One region of the Kitasatospora sp. NPDC059812 genome, then DNA from elsewhere that is predicted to be linked to it. Evidence: riboswitches for the same ligand, from Rfam matches in the RefSeq annotation. Region 1 holds a riboswitch; the other holds the start of a gene.
The links. Region 1 has a riboswitch for cobalamin ahead of ACFV6D_RS21835 (CoA-acylating methylmalonate-semialdehyde dehydrogenase). Riboswitches for the same ligand answer to the same signal wherever they lie in the genome.

Region 1 (10,957 bases):
CTGGTCCGCCGGGACGATCCGGGAGACCAGGCCGGCCCGCTCGGCCTCCTCGGCGCCCATCATCCGGCCGGTCAGGCAGAGCTCCATCGCCTTCGCCTTGCCGACCGCCCGGGTCAGCCGCTGCGAACCGCCGATGCCCGGGATGACACCGAGCTTGATCTCCGGCTGCCCGAACTTCGCGGTGTCCGCCGCCAGCAGGACGTCGCACAGCATCGCCAGCTCGCAGCCGCCGCCCAGCGCGTAGCCCGCCACCGCCGCCACGACGGGCTTGCGCAGCGCGGCGAAGCGGTCCCAGGCGGCGAACCAGTCGCCGAGGTAGGCGTCGACGAAGTCGAGGGACTGCATCTCCTTGATGTCGGCGCCGGCCGCGAAGGCCTTCTCCGAGCCGGTGATGACCAGGCAGCCGATCTCCGGGTCACGGTCGAACTCCGTTGCCGCCTGCACGACTTCGTTCATCAGGAGGGTGTTGAGCGCGTTGAGCGCCTTGGGCCGGTCGAGCGTGATCAGCCCCACCCGGCCCTTGCGCTCGACCAGGATCGTCTCGTAGCCGGTCACTTGCCGTCCTCCCTCAGGGTGGTGATGATCGCCGAGAAGTCCAGGCCGGCACCGCCGTCGGCCTGCGCGAAGTCCGCGTACAGCTGTGCCGCCCTGCGTCCGAGTTCGGTGGGCAGGCCGGCGGCCTCGGCGGCCCCGGCGGCGAGGCCGAGGTCCTTGGCCATCAGGGCGGCGGCGAACCCGGCCGCGTAGTCGCGGTTGGCCGGGCTGGTCGGCACCGGTCCGGGGACGGGGCAGTTGGTGGTGAGCGCCCAGCACTGGCCGGAGGCGGTCGAGGCGACGTCGTAGAGGGCCTGGTGGCTGAGCCCGAGGCTCTCCCCGAGCACGAAGGCCTCGCTGACCGCGATCATCGAGATGCCCAGGATCATGTTGTTGCAGATCTTCGCGGCCTGCCCCGCACCGGGGGGTCCGCAGTGCACGACCTTGCGGCCCATCGCCTCCAGCATGGGTCGGGCCGCCTCGAAGTCCGGCTCGGCGGCTCCGACCATGAAGGTGAGGCTCGCGGCCGTGGCACCGACCACCCCGCCGGAGACCGGCGCGTCCACGGCCCGGTGCCCGGCGTGCACGGCGAGGTCGTGCGCCGCCCGGGCGTCCGCGACGTCGATCGTGGAGCAGTCGACGAAGAGCGTTCCCGGGCGGGCGGCGGGCAGCAGGTCCGCGTAGGCGGCCAGCACGTGCCGGCCGGCCGGCAGCATGCTGATGACGACGTCGGCCTCCCGCACCGCCTCGGTCGCGGACCGCGCCGGACGGACGCCGTTCTCCGTCCGGGACGCCCGGCGCAGTGCCTCGGGCGCCAGGTCGTAGCCGGTCACGGTGTGTCCGGCCGTGGCGAGGTTGGCGGCCATCGGGCCGCCCATGTTGCCGAGTCCGATGAATCCGATGACTCCATTGAATCCGTTGAATCCGTTGCGGTGGGTCACCAGCGCTCCAGGGGTGTGGTGGGGGCCAGGCCGAGTTCCCGGTCGCCGAGCGGGGCGAAGTAGCGGGCCACCGTGGCGGGCTCGACGGCGCTCAGCGTCGACGGGTTCCACCGCGGGGAGCGGTCCTTGTCGATCACCTGGGCGCGGATCCCCTCGGCCAGGTCCGGCGTGGAGAGCGCCGCACAGGAGGTCCGGTACTCCTGGTCGAGGACGGCCTCCAGCGGGCCGAGGGTGCGGGCCCGGCGCAGGGCGGCGAGGGTGGCCTTCACGGCGGCGGGCGAGTTGGCGGCGATCCGGTCCGCGGCCTCCTTGGCCTCCGGTTCGCCGCTGTCCCGCAGGCGGTCGAGGATCTCCTCCACGGTGTCGGCCCCGTAGCAGTGGTCGATCCAGGCCCGCCGGCCGTCCAGCACGCCGGCCGGTGCGGGCCCGACGTTCCGTTCGAGGGCGTCGTGCACGGGGAGTTCGGCGAGGTCGTCCAGCAGCGCGGGCAGCCGCTCGGCCGGGACGAAGTGGTCGGCGAGGCCGCAGAGCAGCGCGTCACCGGCACCGACGGAGCCCGCGGTCAGGGCCAGGTGGGTACCCGACTCGCCGGGTGCGAGGGCGAGCAGGTAGGTGCCGCCGACGTCGGGGACGAAGCCGATGCCGGCCTCGGGCATGGCGATGCGTGTGGTCCCGGTGACGATCCGGACGCTGCCGTGGGCGGAGACCCCGACCCCGCCGCCCATCACGATGCCGCTCATGAGCGCGACGTAGGGCTTGGGGTAGCGGGCGATGCGGGCGTTGAGGCGGTACTCGTCGCGCCAGAACTCCTCCACCGCGCCCGGGTCCGCGCCGGTGGCGGCGCGGTGGATGGCGACGATGTCGCCGCCGGCGCAGAAGGCCCGCTCACCGGCGCCGGTGATGACCACGGTTTCGACCCGCTCGTCCTCCTCCCACGCGTCCAGGGCTTCGGAGATCCTTTGCACCATGCCGTGGGTGAGGGCGTTCAGGGCCGCGGGGCGGTTGAGGACGATCAGGCCGGCCCGGCCCTCGCGGTGGACCAGGACCTCGTCGAGGTCGTTCCCGGCCATCACGCGGCCCCGGTCAGGCCGCGGGCGACGATGACGCGCATGATCTCGTTGGTTCCTTCCAGGATCTGGTGCACCCGCAGGTCGCGGACGATCTTCTCGATGCCGTACTCGGCCAGGTAGCCGTAGCCGCCGTGCAGTTGGAGCGCCTGGTTGGCGACCTCGAAGCCGGTGTCGGTGGCGTGCCGCTTGGCCATCGCGCACAGCTCCGGCGCTCTGGGGTCCCCCCGGTCCAGGGCCGAGGCGGCCCGCCAGAGCAGCGACCTGGCCGCCTCCAGCTCCGTGGCCATGTCGGCGAGCCGGAACTGCAGCGCCTGGGCGTGCAGGAGCCGGGCGCCGAACGCCTCGCGGTCCGCCAGGTAGCGGGTGGCCCGCTCCAGGGCGTCCTGCGCTCCGCCGAGGGAGCAGGCGGCGATGCCGAGCCGGCCGCCGTTCAGCCCGTTCATGGCGATCCGGAAGCCCTCGCCCTCGGCTCCGAGGAGGCGGTCGGCCGGGAGCCGGACGCCGTCCAGCCGCACCTGGCGGGTGGGCTGGGCGTTCCAGCCCATCTTCTTCTCGTCGGGCCCGAACGAGACGCCGGCGTCGTCGCGTTCGACGACGAACGCGGACACCCCGCCGGCCCCCGGTCCGCCGGTGCGGGCCATCACCAGGTAGACCCGGGAGGCCCCTGCGCCCGAGATGAACTGCTTGACGCCGTCGAGGACCCAGTGGTCGCCGTCCCGGCGGGCTCGGGTGGTCAGTGCCGCCGCGTCCGAGCCCGCGCCGGGCTCGGTGAGGCAGTAGCTGGCGGGGGTCGCCATGGCGCTGAGGCCCGGCAGCCACCGGGCGCGCTGGGCGTCGTCGCCGTAGCGGTCGATCATCCAGGCGACCATGTTGTGGATGGACAGGTAGGCGGCGATGGACGGGCAGCCGGTGGCCAGCGCCTCGAACACCAGCACGCCGTCGGCGCGGGTGAGTCCGGAGCCGCCGGACTCCTCGCGGACGTAGACACCGGCCAGGCCGACGTCCGCCGCCTTGCGCAGCACGTCCACCGGGAAGTGCTTGGCCTGGTCCCACGCGACCGCGTTCGGCGCCAGGTGTTCGCGGGCGAAGGCCCGGGTGGTCGCCGCGATGGCGAGCTGGTCCTCTGTGAGGTCGTGCACGGCGCCCTCAGCCCATCGTCGGGATGGTGAAGCTCGCGCCCTCCTTGACCCCGGAGGGCCAGCGCGAGGTGACGGTCCGGGTGCGGGTGTAGAAGCGGATCGAGTCCGGCCCGTGCTGGTTGAGGTCGCCGAACCCGGAGCGCTTCCAGCCGCCGAAGGTGTGGTAAGCGACCGGCACGGGGATCGGCACGTTGACGCCGACCATGCCGGTGTTCACCCGGCGGGCGAAGTCCCGCGCCGTGTCGCCGTCCCGGGTGTAGACGGCCACGCCGTTGCCGAACTCGTGCTCGCCGGGCAGGCGCAGCGCCTCCTCGTAGTCGGCGGCGCGGAGCACGGTCAGGACGGGGCCGAAGATCTCCTCCCGGTAGATCCGCATGTCCGGCGTGACGCGGTCGAACAGCGAGGCGCCGAGGAAGTAGCCGTCCTCGTGCCCCTCCAGCCGGAAGTCCCGCCCGTCGACGACGAGTTCGGCGCCCTCCTCGACCCCGAGGTCCAGGTAGCCGCGGACCCGCTCCAGCGCGTCGGCGCCGACCAGCGGGCCGAAGTCCGCCGCCGGGTCGTCCGAGCGCCCGACCTTCAACGCGGCGATCCGCTCGACCAGTTTGGCCACCAGGGCGTCGGCCGTCTCCTCCCCCACCGGGACGGCCACCGAGATCGCCATGCAGCGCTCGCCGGCCGAGCCGTAGCCGGCGCCGATCAGCGCGTCCGCGGCCTGGTCGAGGTCGGCGTCCGGCATCACGACCAGGTGGTTCTTGGCGCCGCCGAAGCACTGCGCCCGCTTCCCGTGCGCGGCGGCGGTGGCGTACACGTACTGGGCGATCGGCGTGGAGCCGACGAACCCGACCGCCTGCACCCGCGGGTCCTCCAGCAGGGTGTCGACGGCCTCCTTGCCGCCGTTGACCACGTTCAGCACGCCCGGCGGCAGCCCGGCCTCCAGGAACAGCTCGGCCAGGCGCAGCGGCACCGAGGGGTCGCGCTCCGAGGGCTTGAGGACGAAGGCGTTGCCGCAGGCGATGGCGGGTGCGGCCTTCCAGAGCGGGATCATCGCGGGGAAGTTGAACGGCGTGATGCCCGCGACCACGCCGAGCGGCTGGCGCATCGAGTACACGTCGATGCCGGTGCCCGCGTTGTCGCTGAACTCGCCCTTCAGCAGGTGCGGGATGCCGGCGGCGAACTCCACGACCTCCAGGCCGCGTTGGATGTCCCCGTGGGCATCGGCCACGGTCTTGCCGTGCTCGGCGGACAGCAGCCGGGCCAGCTCCTCCTTCTCCTGCTCGACGAGTTGGAGGAAGCGCAGCAGGACGCGGGCGCGCCGCTGCGGGTTCCACGCGGCCCATGCGGGCTGGGCCTGCGCGGCGTCGGCGATCACCGCCTCGACCTCGGCCCGGCTCGCCAGCGGCACCCGGGCCTGCACCCGGCCGGTGTTGGGGTCGTACACGTCGCCGAAGCGACCGGAGGTGCCGGCGGTGGGCTTGCCGGCGACGAAGTGGGTCAGTTCTCGGACCATCGGGTTCCTTCTCTCGACAGGGGTGGGGAGAGGAGGAGGATCGGAGGCCGCCGCCGGTCGGCGGGCGCACGGTGGTGCGCCCCGCGACACGGGCGTGCGGCGGCAGAACGGAACGTCAGGGCGTCGGGGCCCCGGCGGCCGTGGGCACGGGACGACCAGGAGCGGCAGTGGAGCGGGAGCAGCCCGGAGTCATGCGTGTCGTCTCCATCCTCGTGGAAAACACGGAACACCCGCGGCCGGTATCCTGACTCCCGGATCACCGCACGCCCCCAGGCCTTCCCGGCTGGCTGCCAGTGGCCTTCGTCTGCGAGGACGAACTCCCCGGTCACAGTGGCGGGACCGTGCCGGACTCACACCGGCTTCCCTGACACCGCGGACCTGCCGTCGACCATATAGTTGGACGTCCTAGTAAGTCCAGAGGCCCGCACGCGCGTTGCGCCATCGACTTTCCACCGCGCCGAGCGGCACGTGACCGGACGGTGTCCGCAAATCAGGCGCCCGGCAGCGCGGGGCCGCGAGCCCGTAAAGTTAGCTGAGGCACACCTAAGCAACACAGGCCGGGCCCATCTTCGCCATACCGGCGCGGGCAGGCCTCGGCCGCCGACCGCTGTCGGCGCCGGAGGTGTGCCTGCCGGAGGTGTGCCTGCCGGGAGTGTGCCTTCCGGGAGTGTCGGGACAGGGAGAACGATGTGAGGGTCGGTCGGGACGCCAGGCGTCCGCACGGGGAACTGGTCGCGGACGTGCTGGCGGTGTTGTGGGCGGCCGGCGAGCCGCTGACCGCCCAGCAGGTCAAGGAGGCGCTGGACCACGGGCTGGCCCGCACCACCGTGACGACGATCCTCACGCGCCTGCACGAGAAGGGGACCCTGGTCCGCAGCCGCCCCGCGCGGTCCTTCGCCTACGCCCCGGTGGAGGACGCCGCCGGACTGGCGGCCGGGCGCATGCGTCGGGAGTTGGAGAAGGAACCCCAGCGGGACCTCGTGCTGAAGCGGTTCGTCTCCTCCCTGTCCGAGGACGACGAGGACGTCCTGCGCCGCCTGCTCCTCGATGCCCAGACCGAGGCCGAGGCCGAAGCCACGACCGCGACCGCGACCGCGACCGCGACGAACTCCGGCAGTCCCGGGCCCGAGGACGACGCATGGGCCTGATCCTGACGATCGTCGCCCTGGCCCTGCTGCTCCCCTGGGCCGCGGTGCCCGCCGCACGCCGCCTGGCCCTGCTGCTCCCTCCGCGCGAGGCCTCGCTCGCGCTCACGGGCGCGGCCGTCCTGCTGGCGGGCGGCACCGTCGCGGCACTCGCCGGGCTGTTCCACGTCCCGTTCCTGGCAGGCCTGGAGCACCTGCCGCTGTCCGGCGTCGTCGCCCGGTGGCCGGCCGTGGTGCCGGTGTCCTGCGCTGCCGGGGCCGCGCTGGCCGTCCAGGCCGTACGGCTGACGCTGCGGTGGCGCGGGCACCGCGTGCTCCTCGCCCGTGCCTGGGGCCTGACCGCTGATGCGACGGGCGACGGCGACCTGCTCGTGGTCGCGGGCAAGGACGCCGAGGCCTTCGCCCTGCCCGGCCACCGGGGGCGCCCCGGCCGCGTCGTCGTCTCGGCCGGCATGCTGAGCGCGCTGGGCCCGGCGGAGCGCGCGGTGCTCCTCGCCCACGAGCGCGCCCACCTGCGCGGGCGCCACCACCTGCTGTCCGCCGCCGTCGACCTCGCCGCCGCCGTACACCCGGCGTTGGCCCGGCTGCGGGCCGACCTCGACTACCACCTGGAACGCTGGGCCGACGAGCAGGCCGCCGCCGCGGTCGCCGACCGGCGCACCGCCGCGACCGCCATCGCCCGGGCGGCCCTGGCCGGATCGCCGTCCGGGCGCCGAACCGCCGGGCCCCTGCTGTCCGTGAGCACCGGCCCCGTGCCCCAGCGCGTCCAGGCCCTCCTGGGCCCCGCACCCGCCCGCCCGACCGGCCGCAGGGCGCACGCCGCCGTCGCCCTGGTCGCCGCCGTCACGGTCGCGGCCCTGCTCGGCGCGGCCTTGGCCTACGGGCTGCACGAGTACGTCGAGTACGCGGCCCGGACCTTGAGGGCTCACGGCACGGTCTGACGACATCGATGTAGACCAACCGTGCGGGTCCGGGTATGGTGAGGCTCGGCTTACCCGTGCGGGTCTTGGCGCAGCCGCCCGCCCGCCGGCGATCAGAGGCCGCGTTCACTCCGGCCTCCGGGCTCGGCGTCCCCGCGCGGGTGCCGCCACCATGGCCCCGGTCCGAGAACACGGCGGCCACCGGACGATGGGACCTGGCGTGTACGACGGGAGGACGGGCTCGACGAGCCCCTTCGAACAGACCGTCTACCTCCTGTCGACGGCCGGCAGGGCGGTCGACCGGCTGCTGGCCGACCGGCTCGACGCGAGGGGAATGGGCCCGGCCCATCAGGCGCTGCTGTCCGCACTCGCCCAGCTGGGGCCGCACGGGCGCCGCGACCTCATCGAGCACGCCGCCGCAACCGCAACCGCCGCAACCGGGACCGACTCCGCCCAGGCACTGGACGACCTCCTGTCGGCAGGCCTGGTGCACTCCATGGTCGTCCAGATCGGCGGGCGGCAGGAGGTGCTGACGATCACCCCGGCCGGGCAGGCAGCGCTGGACGTGCTGCACGACGACGCATCCGCCGTCCAAGGCGACCTGCTCGCCTCGTTGACGAAGGGCCAGCGCGCCGAACTCAACTCCCTGCTGCGGCGGGTGTGCACGGCGGCCGCCCGCGGCGCGGGACACCGCACACCCTCGCCCTCGGGCCCCGGCTGGGTGCTCACCGGCGGACAGCGCCGACGGTGGATCTCCGAGTAGGAGTCAGCGGACGCCGGCGGGCTGCTGCGCGGTGAGCGGTGCGGAGTGGGGGCCCGCGAGAGGCAGGACGTGGTCGGCGTGGCCGGTGACGAGGGGGAGGTCATGGCTGACGAGGACCACCGCCAGGCCCCGGCTGGTGCGCAGGTCGTCGAGAAGGTCCATGAGCGCGGCGGCGGTGTCGGTGTCGAGGGCGGAGGTGACCTCGTCGCAGAGCAGGACGTCGGGTTCGGCGGCCAGGGCGCGGGCGAGGGAGACGCGCTGGCGTTGGCCGCCGGAGAGTTCGTGGGGGTGGCGAGTCGCGTAGTGCGGGGGCAGGCCGACGGCGGTGAGCAGTTCGGCGACGCGCTCCTCGCACCGGGCGGCGGGAAGGCCGAAGTGCAGCTTCAGCGGCCGGGTGAGGGTGGCACCGACGGTGTGGGCCGGGTTGAGGGCGCCGAGGGGGTTCTGGGGGACGAGCTGGATGCGGCGGCGCTGGTCGCGGCTGCGGCGCCGGTAGGACGGGGCCAGGTGTTCGCCGTGGAGGATGACGCTGCCGGACTCGGGCCGGTGAAGGCCGGCCAGGGTGCGCAGCAGCGTGCTCTTGCCGCATCCGGACGGGCCGGTGATCCCGGTCAGCGTGCCGGGCATCAGGACGAGGTCGACGGCGGCGAAGACGCGGTGGCGGGTGCGGACCGTGCCGATGCCGGCGCTGAGCGCCTTCACCTCCACGACGGGCGGCATTCCGGAGGCGGCCCTGGTACGAACGCGTGCGGCCTGCACGGCCGTTGCCGGCACAACCCCGGCCACAGCCCCAGCCACCGCCGCAGCCGGGGCCACAGCCGGGGCCGCAGGAAGGCGGTCGGGCCACAGGGCCAGAACGTCGTCGGCGCAGCGGGCGACGAAGTCGGGGTCGTGGCTGGTGAGGGCGATGGCGAGGCCGTCGGAGTCGGCGATCTCGCGCAGCAGGTCGGCGATGTCGTCGCGCAGGGCCGGGTCGAGGCCAGCGGTGGGTTCGTCGAGGAGGAGGATCTCGGGCCGTCGGGCGAGGGCGCGGGCAAGCGCGACACGCCGCTGCTGACCGCCGGACAGGCCTGCGGGGCGGCGGTGTTCGAGGCGCTCGCCGGCCGGCAGGCGGACGGCACGCAGCAGGTCGGGTACGGAGGTTCGGCGGCGGTCGGCGGCGGTCTCGGTCAGGAGGCGGTCGACGCGCATGCGCGGGTTGAGGTCCGAGCCCGGGTCCTGGCCGACGAAGGCGAGCTTGTGGCGGCGAAGGCGGCGCAGGTCCTCGGGCGGGAGGGCGAGGATGTCGTGGCCGAGGACGTCGAGGGTGCCGGTGGTGACGCGGGCGCCTGGTGGGAGGGCTCCGACCAGGGCGCGCAGGAGGGTGGTCTTGCCGGCGCCGGAGGGGCCGGTGACGGCGGTGACCCGGCCCGGGGTGAGGGTGAGGGTGGCGTCGGTGAGCAGGGGCGTGTCCGCGAGGGCGATGGACAGGCCCGTAACGCGGGCGGCGGGGGCGGTGGTGCTCACAGCGGGGTCTCCGGGGTCGGCCGGGCGGGGGCGAGGGCTTCGGCGGCGAGGTTGACGCTGATGGCGAGCAGCCCGATGGCCAGGCACGGCGCGCCGACCGCCCAGGGGTTGAGGGTGATCCCGGCGGCGTTCTCGCGGATCATCAACGCCCAGTCGGCTTCCGGGGGTTGGGGGCCGAGCTGGAGGAAGGCGGCGACCGAGACGATGTAGACGCCTTCGACGAAGCGCAGGCCGAACAGGGCGAGGAGGGTGGAGCGCAGGTTGGGCAGCACCTCGCGGACCGTCAGGTGCCACAGGCGTTCGCCGCCGACGGCCGCGGCCTCGACGTAGCCGGTGGCGGCGATGGGGGCGGCTGCCGCGGCGACGATGCGCACGGCGTAGGGAATGCCCAGGAGGGTGGCGGCGGCTGCGACGGCCAGGCGTCCCCCGGCGGGCCAGGCCAGGGCGATGAGCATGATGGCGAGGACGGAGGGCAGGAGGATCGTCAGGTCGGCGGCGCGTTCGATCCACCGGCCGAGCCGGGGCCGCAGGACGGCGAGGATGCCGAGGACGGTGGCCGCCGCCGTGACGACCAGGGCGATGGCCACGGCTGTGGCGATCAGGGGTGCGCCGCCGGTCAGCAGGCGGCTGAGGACGTCGCGGCCGAGCTGGTCACCGCCGAGCGGCGCGTCGCCGCCGGCTTCGGCGTAGGGGAAGGTGACGGGGGTGTCGATGGGGTGAGGGGCGAGGAGCGGTCCGGCGAGGGCGAGGAGGACGAGCATGAGCGCGGGGACGGCGCGGACGAGCACGTGCCTCCTTCGCCGGGTGGCGGGCGCGGGGGCCGCTGCGGTCGGGGCATCGGCGGTCATCGGCGCTCCTCTCCGAGGGCGGTGGTGCGGATGAGGTCGGCCAGCAGCAGGAGCAGGCTGATGGCGGCGCCGGCCGCGGCCACGACTCCGGCGACGAGCGGGGTGTCACGGTCGGCGATGGCCCCGGCCAGGACGGCGCCGATGCCGGGGTAGTTGAAGAGGGTCTCGACGACGACGGTGCCGCCCAGCAGCATGCCGGCGGAGGTGGCGATGCCGACGGCGATGGCGGACAGGGCGCCGGGGAGCATGTGGTGGCTGAGGATGCGTCGGCGCGCGAGGCCGTCGAGGACGGCGGCCTGGACGTGCGGCAGCGCGGCCTGGTCGGCGAGCGCGCCGCGCACGATGCGGGTGTTCCAGCCGATCTGGGGGACGGCCAGTGAGAGCACCGGCAGGACGAGCATGGTCCAGGACTCGGGGGCTCCGTCGGGGCCGGTGAGGGTGACGGCGGGCAGCCAGCCGGTCCACTGGGACAGCAGGAGCAGGAGGGCGACGGAGACGACGAACTCCGGGAGGGCGAACGCGGCGGTGGAGGCGGCGTCGATGGCGCGGTCGGCGCGTCCGCCGGGGCGCAGGGCGGCCCGGCT
Region 2 (3,533 bases), on a different contig from region 1:
CCCCCGGCACCCCCCCCGACCCCCCCCCCCCCGACCACCCCGCCCCCCCCGGGGCCCCGGGGGGGCGCCCCCGTCGCTGCTCGCAGCCGTCGCCGCTCGCAGCCGTCACTACTCGGCGGCCGCCCAGCGCTTCTCCACCCGCGCCAGCTTCCAGTAGGCGATCGCCGCGGCCCAGACCACCACGAACAGCCCGGCGATCGCGTAGCCGACGTTGTCCAGCGAGATGCCCGCGATCCAGCCGGTGACCGGGTCGGTCAGATCGAGCTTCTCGTGCAGCACGCCGACCAGCTCGATGGTGCCGATGACGAAGGCCACCGCGATCGACAGCCCGGTGATCGTCAGGTTGTAGTAGACCTTCCGGACCGGGTTGGCGAAGGCCCACTGGTACGCGAAGTTCATGAACGTCCCGTCCAGGGTGTCGAACAGGCTCATCCCGGCCGCGAACAGCAGCGGCAGGCAGACGATCGCGTACCAGGGCAGCCCGGCCGCCGCGCCCGACCCGGCCATCACCATCAGAGTGACCTCGGTCGCGGTGTCGAAGCCCAGCCCCAGCACCATGCCCACCGGGAACATCTGCCCGGGCCGGGTGATCGAGCGGGTCGCCCGGTTCAGCACCCGGGCCATGAAGCCGCGCGAGTTGAGGTGCTCCTCCAGCTGCGCCTCGTCGTACGACCCGGCCCGCATCGCCCGGAACACCTTGAGGATGCCGAGCAGCGCGGCCAGGTTGAGCGCGCCGATCAGGTAGAGGAACGCGCCGGAGGCCGTCGTGCCGACCATCCCGAGCCACTTGTGGGTGGTCGAGTCGTCGTCCATCAGCGTGCTGGCCAGCTGCGCGCCGCCCGCCACCAGGGCGGCCATCAGCACCACCATCGAGGAGTGCCCGAGGGCGAACCAGAAGCCGACCGAGACCGGCCGCTTGCCGTCCGCCATCAGCTTGCGGGTGGTGTTGTCGATCACCGCGATGTGGTCGGCGTCGAAGGCGTGCCGCATGCCGAGGGTGTACGCGGTGATCCCCAGGCCCACGCCGAAGACCTGGGTGCCGACCGCGTAGTTGTGGGGCGCGACCAGGAAGATGAGCGTCCCGAACGCCACCACGTGCATGGCCAGGATCACCCCCATCAGCCCGGCCGTGCGAACGGTGTCCTCGCGCTTCCAGCGGAACGTGGGCAGCACGGACGGTGTCGCCGGCGCCTCGGCGGCGGCGGTTTCGGGCAGGGTCATTCGGGTCACGCTCCAGCACCTCGTGGAAACACTTCGTGAGATGCCGTGGCCGGTCTCCTGGCTTACGGGGGTCCCGTACCCGCCTTCCCAGGTGCGCGAGGCTCCCAGTGGCGTCGTGGGTACGGACGTCTCTCCATCGTCGACGATCACGATGGCCCGATCACAGTGGCGAGGGCCGCTCCGGACTGGGACCCCTGAGGATCCGTCACCGGTCTTCCCGAGCACCACGGCGGGGAACACCGTAGGGGCCAGGACCCACCCTTGCAAGGCTGCGCACCTGCGCAGGTGTCCAGGATCACAGGCCCCCTCCTGCAACAATGTGCGCATGCATCTCGTACCGGCCGACCGCGCGGGCCACCGCACCATCGACGGACACCGGGTCTGCGAGGCCATCGCCGCGATCGGCGACCCCGCGCACGTCCGCACCTGGGCCGAGCGGTTCTCCCTGCTCGCCGACCCCGGGCGGCTCGCCCTCCTGCTCGCCCTCCACCGGGCCGGCCCGCTCGCCGTCTCCGACCTCGCCGTCGCCACCGGCATGCGCGACCCCGCCGTGTCCCAGGCCCTGCGGCTGCTCCGCACCGCGGGCGTGGTCACCGGGGACAAGGACGGGCGGGTCGTGCGCTACCGGCTCGTGGACGAGGCCATGCGCCCCCTCCTCGACGCGTGCGCCGCCGCCGAACACCACGAGCCCACCGCGGCCGTCGGCTGACCGGCCCCCCGGAGGACACGCCGGGGCCCGGCCGGAGCAACCGCGGACCCGGTCAGGCCGCCTGGCAGGCGGGGCACCAGAAGAGGTTGCGCGCGGCGTGCTGCTCCGCCCGGACGTCGGTGCCGCAGACCAGGCAGGGCATCGCGGCCCGCCGGTAGACGTACACCTCGCCGCCGTGGTCGTCGACGCGCGGCGGGCGGCCCATCGCCTCGGGGGTGTGCTCGGGGCGGACGGTGTCGATCCGGCCCGCGCCGACGCCCTCGCGCATCAGGGCGACCAGGTCGGCCCAGATCGCGTCCCACTCGCCCCGGGTGAGGTCGCGGCCGGCGCGGTGCGGGTTGATCCCGTGGCGGAACAGCACCTCGGCCCGGTAGACGTTGCCCACCCCGGCCAGCACCTTCTGGTCCATCAGCAGCGCGGCGACGGTCGTCCGGCTCGCCGATATCCGGCGCCAGGCGGCCTGCGGATCGGCGTCGGCGCGCAGCGGGTCGGGGCCCAGCCGGGCGGCGACGGCGGCCTTCTCCGCGCCGGTGACCAGCGCGCAGGTGTTGGGGCCGCGCAGATCGGCGTAGCCGTCGTCGTTGGCCAGCCGCAGCCGGACCAGGCCGACCGGCTCGGGCGCGGGCCCGGTGCCGAAGGCGAAGCCGCCGTAGAGGCCGAGGTGGACGTGCACCCAGCCGCCCTCCTCGAAGCCGAGGAACAGGTGCTTGCCGACGGCTTCGGCCGCGGTGAGCAGCTGCCCGTCGATGGCCTTGGCCTCGTCGGCGAACCGGCCCTGCGGGCTGGACACCTCGACCGGGCGGCCGCCGAAGGCCTTCCGGTTCTCGGCGGCGAGGCGGTGGATGATGTGGCCTTCCGGCACGGGCGTCAGCTCCCCCGGGGTGGTTCGACAGGACCCGCACATCATCGCAGTCGGCACCGACAGCGCCGGATCGTCGCAGGTCAGCGGACCGGCATGCCCATCAGCCGGGCCAGGATGACGCGGTCCAGCTCGGCGGCGGTGCCGGCCACGTCCAGGTACGAGTTGTCGATGATCGGCAGCCCGGAGTTGTACCAGCCGGCCATCCGGCCGTGGATCCGCGCCACCTCCTCGTCACCGAGCCGCCGGGTGCCGCCGCGCCGGGCGTTGCGGTGCAGCACGGAGTCCAGGCTGGGCAGCAGCACGACCGGGATCATGCCGGGGCCGATGTGCCGCTTCCAGCCGCCGAGGCCGATGGCCGGGCGGTCCGGGAAGACGGCGTCGTCGATGATGCAGGAGATGCCGTTGGCGAGGTAGTTGCGGCAGGCGAAGCCGCAGGTGCGGCGGGCCAGCCGGTACTGCGCCTCGGAGGCGTTGTTCCAGCCGGACTGCGGGTTGGCGAAGCCGGACTGCACCCACTCGCGGACGTCGTCCAGGCTGATGTGCGCGGTCGGGCTGGGCCGGCGCTCGGCCCAGTACCGGGCGACGGTGGTCTTGCCCGCCCCGGCCGGGCCGATCAGCAGGACGGCGATCGGACTGGCGGGCGCGTGCCGCTGCGGCGGGTGGGCGGGGAGTTGCACGGGCGCGCCGGAAGGCAGCACGAAGTGCCCGGTGGCCCCGACGGGGACCGGCGCACTGGGCGCG

Region 2: it holds a riboswitch for cobalamin, as region 1 does, so the genes downstream of both, ACFV6D_RS13070 (HoxN/HupN/NixA family nickel/cobalt transporter) here and ACFV6D_RS21835 (CoA-acylating methylmalonate-semialdehyde dehydrogenase) in region 1, are expected to answer to the same signal.

The regions. Positions count from the first base shown of each region.
Region 1 covers NZ_JBHWIO010000043.1:38,450-49,406, reverse strand. The annotation lists gene ACFV6D_RS21855 (enoyl-CoA hydratase) at 1-555, opposite strand, end outside; gene mmsB (3-hydroxyisobutyrate dehydrogenase) at 552-1,475, opposite strand; gene ACFV6D_RS21845 (enoyl-CoA hydratase/isomerase family protein) at 1,472-2,545, opposite strand; gene ACFV6D_RS21840 (acyl-CoA dehydrogenase family protein) at 2,545-3,684, opposite strand; gene ACFV6D_RS21835 (CoA-acylating methylmalonate-semialdehyde dehydrogenase) at 3,692-5,191, opposite strand; cobalamin riboswitch at 5,408-5,599, opposite strand; gene ACFV6D_RS21830 (BlaI/MecI/CopY family transcriptional regulator) at 5,881-6,339, shown strand; gene ACFV6D_RS21825 (M48 family metalloprotease) at 6,330-7,277, shown strand; gene ACFV6D_RS21820 (MarR family winged helix-turn-helix transcriptional regulator) at 7,477-8,019, shown strand; gene ACFV6D_RS21815 (ABC transporter ATP-binding protein) at 8,023-9,525, opposite strand; gene ACFV6D_RS21810 (ABC transporter permease) at 9,522-10,373, opposite strand; gene ACFV6D_RS21805 (ABC transporter permease) at 10,370-10,957, opposite strand, start outside.
Region 2 covers NZ_JBHWIO010000020.1:283-3,815, reverse strand. The annotation lists gene ACFV6D_RS13070 (HoxN/HupN/NixA family nickel/cobalt transporter) at 109-1,221, opposite strand; cobalamin riboswitch at 1,251-1,465, opposite strand; gene ACFV6D_RS13065 (metalloregulator ArsR/SmtB family transcription factor) at 1,547-1,930, shown strand; gene ACFV6D_RS13060 (Fpg/Nei family DNA glycosylase) at 1,983-2,792, opposite strand; gene ACFV6D_RS13055 (AAA family ATPase) at 2,873-3,533, opposite strand, start outside.